Regions from separate parts of the Rhizobium sp. WYCCWR 11128 genome, predicted to be linked through region 2. Evidence: riboswitches for the same ligand, from Rfam matches in the RefSeq annotation. Region 2 holds a riboswitch; each other region holds the start of a gene.
The links. A riboswitch is a leader RNA that binds a small molecule or an ion and turns the genes downstream of it on or off. The one in region 2 is predicted to bind S-adenosylmethionine.
Positions count from the first base shown of each region.

Region 1: linked by a shared signal. The riboswitch ahead of HX898_RS09150 (Shedu immune nuclease family protein) and the one ahead of HX898_RS10340 (O-succinylhomoserine sulfhydrylase) in region 2 are both predicted to bind S-adenosylmethionine.
Region 3: linked by a shared signal. The riboswitch ahead of metA (homoserine O-succinyltransferase) and the one ahead of HX898_RS10340 (O-succinylhomoserine sulfhydrylase) in region 2 are both predicted to bind S-adenosylmethionine.

Region 1 covers NZ_JACCEZ010000002.1:306,896-311,017, reverse strand. Annotated here, with positions in the region: gene HX898_RS09155 (hypothetical protein) at 1-419, opposite strand, end outside; gene HX898_RS09150 (Shedu immune nuclease family protein) at 497-1,672, opposite strand; SAM riboswitch at 1,842-1,920, opposite strand; gene HX898_RS09145 (hypothetical protein) at 2,405-3,565, opposite strand; gene HX898_RS09140 (SOS response-associated peptidase) at 3,638-4,122, opposite strand, start outside.
Region 2 covers NZ_JACCEZ010000002.1:544,035-548,156, reverse strand. Annotated here, with positions in the region: gene HX898_RS10360 (glycoside hydrolase family 26 protein) at 1-436, shown strand, start outside; gene HX898_RS10355 (DUF995 domain-containing protein) at 455-964, shown strand; tRNA gene HX898_RS10350 (tRNA-Gly) at 1,097-1,170, opposite strand; gene HX898_RS10345 (2'-deoxycytidine 5'-triphosphate deaminase) at 1,230-2,324, opposite strand; SAM riboswitch at 2,397-2,475, shown strand; gene HX898_RS10340 (O-succinylhomoserine sulfhydrylase) at 2,518-3,702, shown strand; gene apaG (Co2+/Mg2+ efflux protein ApaG) at 3,986-4,122, shown strand, end outside.
Region 3 covers NZ_JACCEZ010000003.1:308,608-312,729, forward strand. Annotated here, with positions in the region: gene HX898_RS13850 (GntR family transcriptional regulator) at 1-70, opposite strand, end outside; gene HX898_RS13855 (aldose epimerase family protein) at 236-1,258, opposite strand; gene metA (homoserine O-succinyltransferase) at 1,485-2,408, opposite strand; SAM riboswitch at 2,457-2,534, opposite strand; gene HX898_RS13865 (ABC transporter ATP-binding protein/permease) at 2,649-4,122, shown strand, end outside.

The DNA of each region.
Region 1 (4,122 bases), 240 kb from region 2:
ATTGCCACACCAGAGGCAAGCGAAATATCGCCATCCGTCATATAGCGTGCTCCGCCCATTCCAAGCCCGGTGAAAATGCAGGCCGCAAACACGAGGACAAGAACTAGCAACAAACTCATCCTCAGGAGCCCGAAGCCCTTAGCGCCGCTGATTGCGACCGCCAGCAGAGAAGCTGTTATGCTGAAAACGGTAAAAGCAGAATAGGCAATAGCGCGTGGCCTCAGTTCATTTGCAAAGACCATTCGGTCAGGGATCGAAAGAGCCATGAACTGGTCCCACGTCATTCCTCTGCGAGGTAGTTCCTGTAGCAATAGCAGGCCGGTGCCAGTTTGATACGCGGTAACCGACATTCCGTAGACAAGGTAGACGGCGATCACGACGACAGCCACTCCAATGGCGATGCGGATAGCTCGCTTCAAAATTTTTCCCCCTGTAAAATGACCTGCTGGCGCTCGAATGCGAAACTACTGAGCGGTGAGATGGGTCTAAATCGAAATCAACTCGCGTCTCTTTGTGACGATTGATCGCCAGCATCGACAATCAAACGAGCGCGTTCATAGAGTTCGTCGAAAGTAACGACTTCTGGCCGCAGCAGGTTTCTTCGGAAGCGCTCGAAACACCCGAATTTTCGTTCGTTGATGCCGTGTTCAGTTTCGAACTCATTGAGGCGGCCGCAGATGACAAAAGATCGAGGTTCAGTCGTATAGATGGTCTCGCCGGTCGGATCGCCGTCCCTGTCCGTTATCTGCACGGAGGAGCCCCACTGTGCTAGGGCTGCGGCAACAGTTCCTTGGACTTGTGCGACCGCTCCGGAAAGCTCCTTGGAAGGCGTCCAAATGCCCGAGCGATACTGGTCTGGCGATACCAGCTCCGTCCTATGATGCTTCAATTCCACGAAAGCGGCCGTATTCAGGATGGCCCGGGATCGAAGCAAAGCGTCAACCCGCTTTCCGGGTCCCCCAAGGTCGTGTCCCCTAACCGTCTGCTCTAACTTGCGGTCGTCCAGTGGACCGAAATTGATCAAGCTGAGCGAATATCCCAGAATCCACGGGTTCTTCTCTAAAAACTGTTGCCAGAGCGCTTCAGGTCCCTTGCCGCGCTGCGCTGCGCAGTTGTCGAAGAAGTCGTCATCGGATAGCAACCGTTCGAAAAGAGCGAGCTGCTTCTTTCGATACGATAAGGCGACGACGTCTTCGGTCGTGATCTCATTGCGAGCAATGGCGGCTAAGAGCTTCTGGTTGTCGGCTGCGATCCGCCGCATCTGGTCGGGTTTGAGAAGCAAGTCCTCAAGGTCGCGGTCTGAAATGTTTAAGCGGCCATCATTCGGAAAGTGGAGGCGCTTAATGTTAGCCATGAACTTCAAAAGGGCAGTCATCTCGTGCGGGCCAAGCGCGAAGTATTCCTTCGCGTTGCCCTTCGAGGTGAATTTCTGGATGGTCACCGATCTGAACGACCTGTCGTCTTCCAGAAAGCTGGCTTTGATCTGGAAGCGACCTCCATCAGTTTGCCGCAAAACCAGCTCGTCTTTTACTTTGACGAATTCGTATCCAGGTTCTCCGTCGATGACCTTATTCGCAACGCGCAGCTTTCGGCCCGCGTAATCTGTAAACGCGGGGCTGGCATACGTTTTGTCTGGGCGGGAGTTGCGGAATATTTCCTCTTCGCTGCTCATTATCTCGACCCATTGAAAGCCATTTTGGGTTGTAGCAGATAACCAGCCCCGATACTTCACCATACCAGATGGCGGATTAGTCTTACCCCACGAAATCCCCTGAATTTTAGGCCGATTGTCGGGGACCGACCCACTTCAAAAACGGGAAAAAACGCGGCCGCGAAAGCGGACGGGATTAAACGCGGCCTTTTTAGCCAGCAATTTAACGTGGCTGCAAGCCAACCGGCCAAATCACCACGGGATAATTCTGCAATACCGCCGTTAGCTGCTTGCGTCGATCTGCACAATTTGGGCAATGTGGAATCACGCGATTTGCAGATACGGCGGCTTCCACCCCCGTCGCTTGGATAGGTCCAAACTATCCGTGAAAGAACCGCAACTGGCGAAGCGGAGAGAGAAGGAAACGGCATCCAAAGCCCTTCCTTCCCCTCTGCGGTCCTTATCCCCTTGTGAGAGGATGGGGTTATCTGTGCCGCTGTTCGCCCTTCGTGGCAATAGTTGACGGTCTAAAAGGTTGTGCAAATAGTCTAAAGTTTATACGCCAGCACATACTTTCGACCTTCCCTTGCGCATTGATCCATCAATCCGAAATCGATGGGATAGCGGAACGATAACCGACGAAGAACTTTAAAACTTCCGGTTAGGGGCCACAGGTCGCTCACTTCTGAAGACGGATCGTGTGGGTTGTGTAGCAACCGCCCCATTGATCGGGGAGCCAAAAAATCATGAGCGTCAACTGTCAGTGTTGGAGAAATGACGGTCTTGCATTCTCTTCAGATTGGAGCTGAATTTCTCTTTTGATTCCGGAGATAAGAAGCCGGGTTCTCGTGAGTTCCGGAGCAGCGCCGCATGTTGAAACCTGATGGTAGCTGCAAGGGCAATCCACATGGCGAGTGCTTCGAAGGTTTTTGATCCCAACTTTTTCGCCTTCGCCATCAACCGCTCGTGGTCGTTTAGCCAGCGGTTTGCCTCCCAGTTCCGGGCCGTAAAAAGGTTCGCTATAAACTGTTCGTAATAAACTTTGCCGGACCGGTCCTCCATCAGGATGTTCCACTCGGGTGAAAATACTGGCACGAGCCAGCTGTCGGCATCGGCTAAAGATGTGGTAACACCAATTCCTGGGCACGGCGCTAATGGGTGATCGGTCACCACCTTTGTTATGAGTCCCGCGATAGCGATGTCCCAGCTCTCGCTTGTCTCTTTGTCCACCGTCCCGTCGAATAACTGGCGGGAGAGGTCGTACAAATTGAAGGGCTTAGCAAACTGCGACGGCAATCGCTGGACACATGTCCCGAGGATGATTCTCTCGTAGTAGTTCCCCTTCTGGAGGTATTCTTCATAGGATGTCCCCATCAGGGTTGCCACCGCTGAATGAGTTGCTCTCTCTACCGTCTGAACTGCCTCACCAATATCTACCAAAACAGAGGAGTTCGCGAGATCACTCGGCTTGCATTCCCATGGGGGAAGCTCTGAGACTCGTGATCCTATGGACTCGTACGCGGCGGCGGCAAGTTGTGAGCAGAAGTAGCCCGCATCCGTCTGGTCGCGCAGGAAGGGCAATATTGTTCCCACTGCGCCTTTCGTGGAATATGGACGGAATAACAGCGACCAAACAAAATCTGCGAGTTCGTCCCGCTGCTTCTGTGATAGGCCCGTCGCGCGAAGAACGCGAAGCTTCACATTCGTCTCATAGCTGACCGCCGGAAGAAAGACCGGTATCACACCAGGATCATTTGCTTCGACTGCGATGCCATTGCCAACGTGCAGGGCAGCATGACTAAACGAGCCAAGAGTGGCTGCCCGGATCAGCCAACTTGTCTTGTTCTCTCCCGTCGAGAGGATGATGTCTCCGGGCAACAGCGCAGCAGTATTGATGACTGTAATGCTGGTCATTCATACGGTCCTTTGCCTCAGGCGAGAACCCATAGTGCCCGGAACAAACGGCGCGATTGTGATGCCCATTGCCTAGAGAAGAATCGGCTGCGACACCGGCTCCCCGGACGTGGTCACGATGGTCGAACCATAGGGCTCCCGTGACGTCACAACGATCTGGGCGTTCGGAAGCGGCCGGGCGAGCGCCTTAGCCTCCTCCCACCGTGCACGCATCCATACATCCACCTCTTCCTGCGTCAGCAAGAGGACCGGCATTGCCCTCGGGTGAATCGGTTTGACGACGTCGTTGGGATCGGTCGTCAGGAATGCATAGAGGTCGTCTGTGGTCAGGCCGTCTTTGACTTTGCGAACGCTTTGCCACTGGGGAACGTGCACACCCGCAAAAAACATCAGGGGCTTGCTTTCATCACGCGCGAACCAGGCGTTCGGCGTGTTGCCGCCCTCTTCCTTGCTGGCAGGGTCCGGTTCGGCAAAGCTTGTCACCGGCACGATGCAACGGTTCTCGACCCCAAACCAGCGCTGCCAATGCGCCAGATCAAGATTGCGGATATTGGTCG
Region 2 (4,122 bases):
TGCCAAGGCCTATCGCCGGATGGTGGAGGTCTGCAAGGTCCACCTGAAGACGGCCAAATACATGTGGTCACCGAAGGGCAATGAGGGGCTTCAAGCCTTTTATCCCGGCAACGATGTCGTCGATCTTATGGGGCTCTCGGTCTTTGGCCTGGAGCAATACGACAGGGACAAGACTGGCCGTGACCAGACGTTTGCCGAGCACCTTGCGCCCGGATACGCCCGTGTCGCTGGTTACGGCAAGCCCATCATGGTTGCCGAACTCGGCTACGAAGGCGGCGATTCCTTCGTGCGAAACTGGGCTGAGAGCGTAACGAAACGCTATCCCCAGTTCCCGGCCCTCAGCGCCGTTATCTACTTCAACGACCGTGAAGTCTATCCGTGGCCGGACGGCTATGGCCGCCCCGACTGGCGGGTCGTCCGCGAAAGCATCAATTGAACAACAAGGAACCTGAACATGTCCATGCTTCAAAAAATGTTCCTGGCCGTGGCCCTGACCAGCGGTATCGCCACGGCCGCGTCCGCTGCCGGAACCAATGAGCCTGCGGGGATCGAGACCGCAAAGCCGATGAGCAGCGCGGAAATCTATCGGCTCTACAACCAGAATTCCTGGATGTGGAAAGCCGGCGCCGGCTACTTCTCCGCAAAGGCGCGTCGCTTTACCGCCTGGTCGCGGGAAAATGGCTCGCCGTCCTTCGGCACGGGCCGCTGGTTCATCACGGAGTCGGGTAAACTCTGCTTCAACGCCGACTGGCACGCCAAGACCGGAACGGCGACGGCGATCACCTGCTTCAGCCACCGCAAGAAGGGTGGCCTGATTTATCAGAAACGCGAACCGGACGGTGAATGGTACGTTTTCAAGAGCGCACCGGCACAAGCCACCGACGAATTCGCAAAGCTTCGCCACGGCGACTACGTGAGGTCTCAATTGGGGAGGATTGAGACGAGCGTCAGTAAGACCAAATAAAGGCGAAGCTAGGGGTTGCGCGCGGCCGAGGCGCCATCTGTATCCTTGTAGGAGCCGATGCCTGCGCGCAACCCTTTTCATAAAAGATTGCGAAGCGCCTTCAAAAGGCGGCGAACGGACGGCCGGGGCAGCTGGAGCGGGTGAAGGGAATCGAACCCTCGTATTCAGCTTGGGAAGCTGCTGCTCTACCATTGAGCTACACCCGCGATGATGCGAGATTTCCAACAGATGGGGGCCGCTGTCAAGTCGCGCCGGGTGCAACGCTTCAGATGCGGAAGTGTTTCGAGAGTTTCAGGCCCTGGGCCTGGTAGTTGGAGCCGAGGCCGGAGCCGTAGAGGCTGGCGGGCTTTTCCTGCATATGTTCGTAGACGAGGCGGCCGACGATCTGGCCGTCTTCGAGGATGAAGGGCACTTCGTGGCTGCGCACTTCGAGCACCGCGCGGCTGCCGCGTCCGCCGGCAGGCGCATGGCCGAAGCCCGGATCGAAGAAGCCGGCATAATGGACGCGGAATTCGCCGACCAGCGGATCGAAGGGGGTCATCTCGGCTGCGTAATCCGGCGGCACATGCACGGCCTCGCGCGAGACGAGGATATAGAACTCATCGGGATCGAGGATCAGCTCGTTACGGCCGCGGCTGTGGAGCGGTTCCCAGAAATCGAAGAGGTCGTGCTCGGCCTTCTTGTCGACGTCGACGACGGCAGTGTGATGTTTGCCGCGATAGCCGATCAGGCCGTCCTTGTCTCCGGCGAGGTCGATCGACAGGGCAATGCCGCCGCCGGAAACATTGGGCAGCTTGCTGGCAACCAGCGTCTCGCTTTCATGCAGCTTCAAAAGTTCCGGCTCGCCGAGCAGGGCCTGGCCGACGCGGAAACGGATCTGCGACAGGCGTGAGCCGCGGCGCACGACGATCGGGAAGGTGCGCGGGCTGATTTCGAGATAGAGCGGGCCGGAATAGCCTGATGGAATCTTGTCGAATTCCTGGGCGTAATCGGTGATGACGCGGGTGAAGATATCGAGGCGCCCGGTCGAGCTCTTCGGGTTGGCCGATGCCGACATCTCGGCCGGCAGCGCTAAGCTCTCCATCAACGGCACGATATAGACGCAGCCGGTTTCAAGCACCGCGCCTTCGGAGAGGTCGATCACATGCAGGCTCAGCCGGTCGAGCTTGTCGGATACCAGATGCGAGGGGCCGGGCATGAAGCTGGCGCGCACGCGAAAAGCCTTGCCGCCCAAGCGCAGGTCGAGGCTTGCCGGCTGGATCTGGTCGCGGTCCAGCTCCCGCTCGGAGATCAGACGCCCCGTTTCGAACAGCGCGGAGATCGCGCGATCCGCCAGAATTCCCGTTTCGCGAGCCATCATGCCTCATCCATCATTTGCGCCGACAAAACCAAACTCGGGGAATTGACGCAAGCAGCTAACAGCAGTATTGCAGAATTATCCCGTGGTGATTTGGCCGGTCGGCTTGCAGCCACGTTAAATAAGTGGCTAAAAAGACCGGGTTGAAACCGGTCTGCTTTTGCGACCGGTTTTTTTGTTATGTGAAGGTGATGGCATGAGCAAGACCTGGCGCCCGGCAACCCAACTCGTCCACGGTGGCACGCTGCGTTCGCAATATGGCGAGACGTCCGAGGCAATCTATCTCACCCAAGGCTTCGTCTACGAGACGTCGGAGGCGGCCGAAGCCCGCTTCAAGGGCGAGACGGAGGGCTTCATCTACGCCCGCTACGGCAGCCCGACCAACGACATGTTCGAAAAGCGCATGTGCATGCTGGAAGGCGCCGAAGACGCCCGCGCCACCGCTTCCGGCATGGCCGCCGTCACCGCGGCGATCCTCTGCCAGCTAAAGGCCGGCGATCATATCGTCGCCGCGCGTGCCCTGTTCGGCTCCTGCCGCTGGGTCGTCGAGACGCTGGCGCCGAAATACGGCATTGACTGCACGCTGATCGACGGCCGGGATCTGGCGAACTGGGAAAAGGCGATCACGCCGAAGACCAAGGTGTTCTTCCTGGAAAGCCCGACCAATCCGACGCTCGAAGTGATCGATATCGCAGGCGTTGCCAAGCTCGCCAACCAGATCGGCGCCAAGGTCGTCGTCGACAACGTTTTCGCGACACCGCTCTTCCAGAAGCCCTTGGAGCTCGGCGCCCATATCGTCGTCTATTCCGCCACCAAGCATATTGACGGACAGGGCCGCTGCCTCGGCGGCGTCGTCCTTTCCGACAAGGAATGGATCGACGAGAACCTGCACGACTATTTCCGCCATACCGGCCCGGCCATGTCGCCGTTCAATGCCTGGACGCTGCTGAAGGGCATCGAGACGCTGCCGCTGCGTGTGCGCCAGCAGACCGAGAATGCGGCGAAGATCGCCGATTTCCTGGCCGAGCAAGGCAAGGTCGCCAAGGTCATCTATCCCGGCCGCAAGGACCATCCGCAGGCCGATATCATCGCCAAGCAGATGACCGGCGGCTCGACGCTGGTCGCCTTCGAGCTGAAGGGCGGCAAGGATGCGGCCTTCGCGCTGCAGAACGCGCTCGAGATCATCAAGATCTCCAACAATCTCGGCGACAGCAAGAGCCTGATCACCCATCCGGCAACGACGACGCACAAGAACCTGACCGAAGAGGCACGCGCCGAACTCGGCATTTCTCCGGGTACGGTCCGCCTTTCGGCCGGCATCGAGGATACCGACGACCTGATCGAGGATTTCGCGAAGGCGCTTGCCAAGGTCTCGGCCTGATCGACAGTCATGACGGCCGGACCCCACCCGGGTTCGGCCGGATCTCACCAAGGTGAGGCCGTGCCGGACCTCACTGGGTGAGGCCGGATCTCACCAAGGTGAGACCGGGGGGAACAAGTTCGCTCGCCGCGGCGTTCCGAAACGGAATTAACACTGACAATTAGGCTTAACGATCGAAAACCCCTCGGATCACAGCCATTTCAGCGATGATAATTGTTCCGTTTCTTGACGGACAGGGCCTCTTATAAGATACGGGTAACATATCTTGACTAAGGTGCAAGGCATGTATCGCGCCCTCACAAGAGAGATCGAAGTAGTCGTCGAGCCGTTCTATCTGGAGGAGCAATCCGATCCGGAAGACGACCGCTATGTCTGGGGTTACCGGATTGTCATCAGCAACAATTCCGGCATAGCCGTTCG
Region 3 (4,122 bases), on a different contig from region 2:
GCGGCCCGGTCAGTGCCTCGTCACGCAGGCCGCGGCTGTTCAGTTCCGCTATCAGACTGGTTCTATCCATGGGGATACAATAGAACCTATATAGAACCAATCGGCAAGTCGGAATCGAGCACGGAATCAAAAAACCCTCGCCGGGCGGACCGGCAAGGGTTTCATAGCGCTCAAATTTGACAGTCGTGCGTCCGCAGCGCCGCGCGTTTAGAAACGCGCCGGCGCTGGAGGATGCTCAGTTCCTGGTGAAGATATAATCCGTCTCCTGACGCAGCACTTCGCCGGGGCGCAGAACCGCATTCGGAAAACCTTGGTGGTTGATGGCATCCGGCCAGACCTGCGTCTCTAGGCAGAAGCCGGCGAATGGGCCGTATTTGCGCCCGCCGATGCCGGGCGCCGCGACATCGAGCTTGAAGCCGGCATAGAACTGCACGCCTGGCTCCGTGCTGCGCACTTCCAGCGACACACCGGAATAGAGGCTGCGGGCAAGCGCGACGCTCCGCTTGGCGGTACGCTCGCCCGACAGGCAGAAATTATGGTCGTAAAACGCTTGTTGGCTGCCGACGAAACGCTTCATCGACGCCATCTCGCGGAAATCGAATTCCGTGCCCTCAACGGGACGGATCTCACCGGTCGGCACCTGCTTCTCATCAGTCGGCAGATAGTGATCGGCGGCTATCATGATGTCATGGCCAAGTGCATCTTCGCGGCCGTCGAGATTGAAATAGGCGTGCTGGCAGACATTGGCGAGCGTCGGCTGGTCGCTGGTCGATTCGTAGGTGATCGACAGTTCACCATTGCCATGCACCCAGAAAGTCGCCTGGATGGTGCAATTGCCGGGATAGCCGGCGCGGCCATCGGGATCGACGATCTTCAGCACCACGCGGTCGTGGTCATGCTCGACGATCGTCCAATTGCGTTTGGCGATATTGTCGCTGCCGCCATGCAGATGCGTGACGCCGTTTTCATTCGGCTCGAGCTGATAGTCCTTGCCGTCAAGCGTGAACCTGCCGCCGCCGACGCGGTTGGCGCAGCGGCCGGGCGTCGCGCCGAAGTAGGACGAATAGAGGAGGTAGCTGTCGAAATCGTCGAAGCCGAGCTGCAGCGGCGCATCATGTCCCTCGAGACGCAGATCCTGGATGACCGCGCCCCAGCTGATGATCTTGGCCGTCAGCCCGCCGCCCTTGATCACGACGCGATAGACGGTCTCGCCCGCCTGCGTCTGCCCGAAAACGTCCCGCTCCAACTTATCCGACATGATCGACCGTCCATTCTGTCCCTGCTGAAAATTCCTCAATTCGGAATCGATTTGAGGAATGTGCAGCGATTGAAAGTGTGCATTGCACGTCCGACGAAGACGCGCGGTGTGGTAGGCTTCAGGACAGGAACCTGCCCGGATTTGCTTCGATCCGCAACCGGCGGATCAGAAAGAAAAGCCACAGCAGTGGTGCGGCGGCATCGGCTCCAGGCGTGATCGGCAACGGTCAGAGATCGCTGCCGATCTCTTCCACATCAAAGGGCGTCGTCTGGTAGATTTCGTTGATCCAGTTGCCGAACAAAAGATGCGCATGGCTGCGCCAGCGGTTCTGCGGCGCAAGCGCCGGATCGTTATGCGGGAAGTAATTGTGCGGCATCTTGATCGGCACGCCGGCATTGACGTCGCGGAAATACTCGTCGGAAAGCGACGTAGAATCATATTCGACATGGTTGAACATGTAGAGCCGCCGGCCCCTCTTCTCATGCACGAGGCAGACGCCCATTTCGCTGGACTCCATCAGGATCTCCAGGCTTTCGGATTTCTCGATATCGGCGCGGCGCACTTCGGTCCAGCGCGACACCGGCACTTCGAAATTGTCGGAAAAGCCGTTGAGATAGATCGAGGAAGGCTTCAGGTTCAGGTGGCGGTAGACGCCGAAGGCCTTCTCTTTCAGCTCGTATTTCGGAACGCCGTGAAAATGATAGACTGCCGCCATCGCGCCCCAGCAGACGTTCATCGTCGAATGGACATTCGTTTCCGTCCAGTCAAGAATCTCCTGCATCTCCGGCCAATAGGTGACATCCTCATAGGGCAAAAGCTCGATCGGCGCCCCGGTGATGATGAAGCCGTCGAACTTGCGGTGCTTTACTTCTTCCCAGGTCTGGTAGAAGGCAAGCAGATGGTCCTCGGACGTATTCTTCGCCTTGTGGCCGCCGATACGGATAAGCGACAGCTCCACCTGCAGCGGCGAGGCGCCGACGAGACGGGCCATCTGCAGTTCGGTCTTGATCTTGTTCGGCATGAGGTTGAGCAGCCCGATCTGCAACGGTCGGATATCCTGACGGATCGCCAACGTCTCGGTCATCACCCGCACACCCTCCTGAACCAGGGTTTCGAAGGCGGGCAGCGTATCGGGGATCTTGATGGGCATTGCGGTCACTCGATCAAAAACAAAAAACCGGCGGCGACAAAAATCGCTACCGGTCCGCACGCGGCCCTTTAGCGACTTTTTTAACGTGGCTGCAAGCCGGCCGGCCAAATCACCACGGAGGCCTTAATTAGACCCAGTCGGATTGCGAATCAACTGGCGAATACATGCAGGAGAGACTCATGCAAGCATCATCACACTTTAATGACTGATAGAATCTGTTGATAGACCGGTAACGCCACCATGTTATTTATAAGGGTATGGGCGATTTGGAAAAGCGTAATGGCAGATAAAATCGAGGGGAGGCCGGGCATCCGGAGGCAGGATAGGGTAGGGTATGATTTAAGCCTGACATATCGCCTCGGCGTCATGTTCTCAGCATTCTGGAATTCGGAAGTGCGTGGCAAGGTGCTGTTTCTGGCGACCGTGCTGATCCTCGTTATCCTGGCGACGTCCTACGGCCAGGTCATTTTGAACGAGTGGAATGCGCCCTTCTACGACTCGCTGGAGCGCCGCGACCTCGGCGAATTCTTCCACCAACTCGAAATCTTCGCGATGATCGCCGGCACACTGCTGCTGCTCAACGTGCTGCAGGCCTGGCTGAATCAGATGACGGCACTCTATATGCGCGAAGGCTTGTCCCGCGATCTGGTTGACCAGTGGCTGAAGCGCAAGCGGGCGCTGCGGCTTGCCTCCAGCGGCCTGATCGGCGTCAATCCGGACCAGCGCCTGCACGAAGATTCCCGCAACCTCGCCGAAAGCACGACGGGATTGGTTCTCGGCCTGCTGCAGTCGACCATTCTTCTGGTGAGCTTCATCGGCGTGCTCTGGGAACTTTCCAGCGGCTTCATCTTCCGCATCAGCGGCCATAGCTTCTCCATTCCAGGCTACATGGTCTGGGCGGCGATTTTCTATGCCGCTTCCGCCTCGGTGCTGAGCCAGGTCGTCGGTCGGAAGCTGGTGAAGCTCAATGCCGACCGTTTTTCGAAAGAGGCCGAGCTTCGCTTCACGCTGATGCATGCCAATGAGAACATGCCGGCAATTACTGTTGCCCGCGGCGAGGAGAACGAACGCCGGCGCATCAACACCGACATCAGCTCGGTCCTGACAGTCGTCAAGCGGCTTGCCATGGCCAATACCAATCTCACCTGGGTTTCGGCCGGCTATGGCTGGCTGGTGATCGTCATCCCGATCATCGTTGCCGCCCCCGCCTATTTCTCTGGCGGCCTCACCCTCGGCCAGCTGATGATGTCGGTCGGTGCCTTCAACCAGGTCAACACGGCGCTGCGCTGGTATGTCTCCAATTTCGGCCCGATCGCCGAATGGCGCGCCACGCTGATGCGCGTCACCGATTTCCGCCAGGCGCTGGTCGAGATGGAAGAGGACTTCGACCTCAAGGACAGCATCGCCTATGAAAACGCCGCGCCCGACACGCTGACGTTGAAGGATGTGGTGATCGTCGCCAAGGTCGGCGAAGACATCGAGGAATGCGGCGGTTTTCGCCTGCGTGAAACCGATGTCGTGATCAAGGCCGGCGAAAAGATCATGATCAACGGCGATCACAGCGTCAATCGCAAGCTGCTCTTCCAGGCGATGGCCGGCCTCTGGCCGTGCGGCAGCGGCACGATAGGCCTGCCGCCAATCGACGACATGCTCTTCGTTCCGCAGGTTGCCTATGTTCCCGGCGGCACGCTGCGCGAGGCGCTGGCCTTTCCCG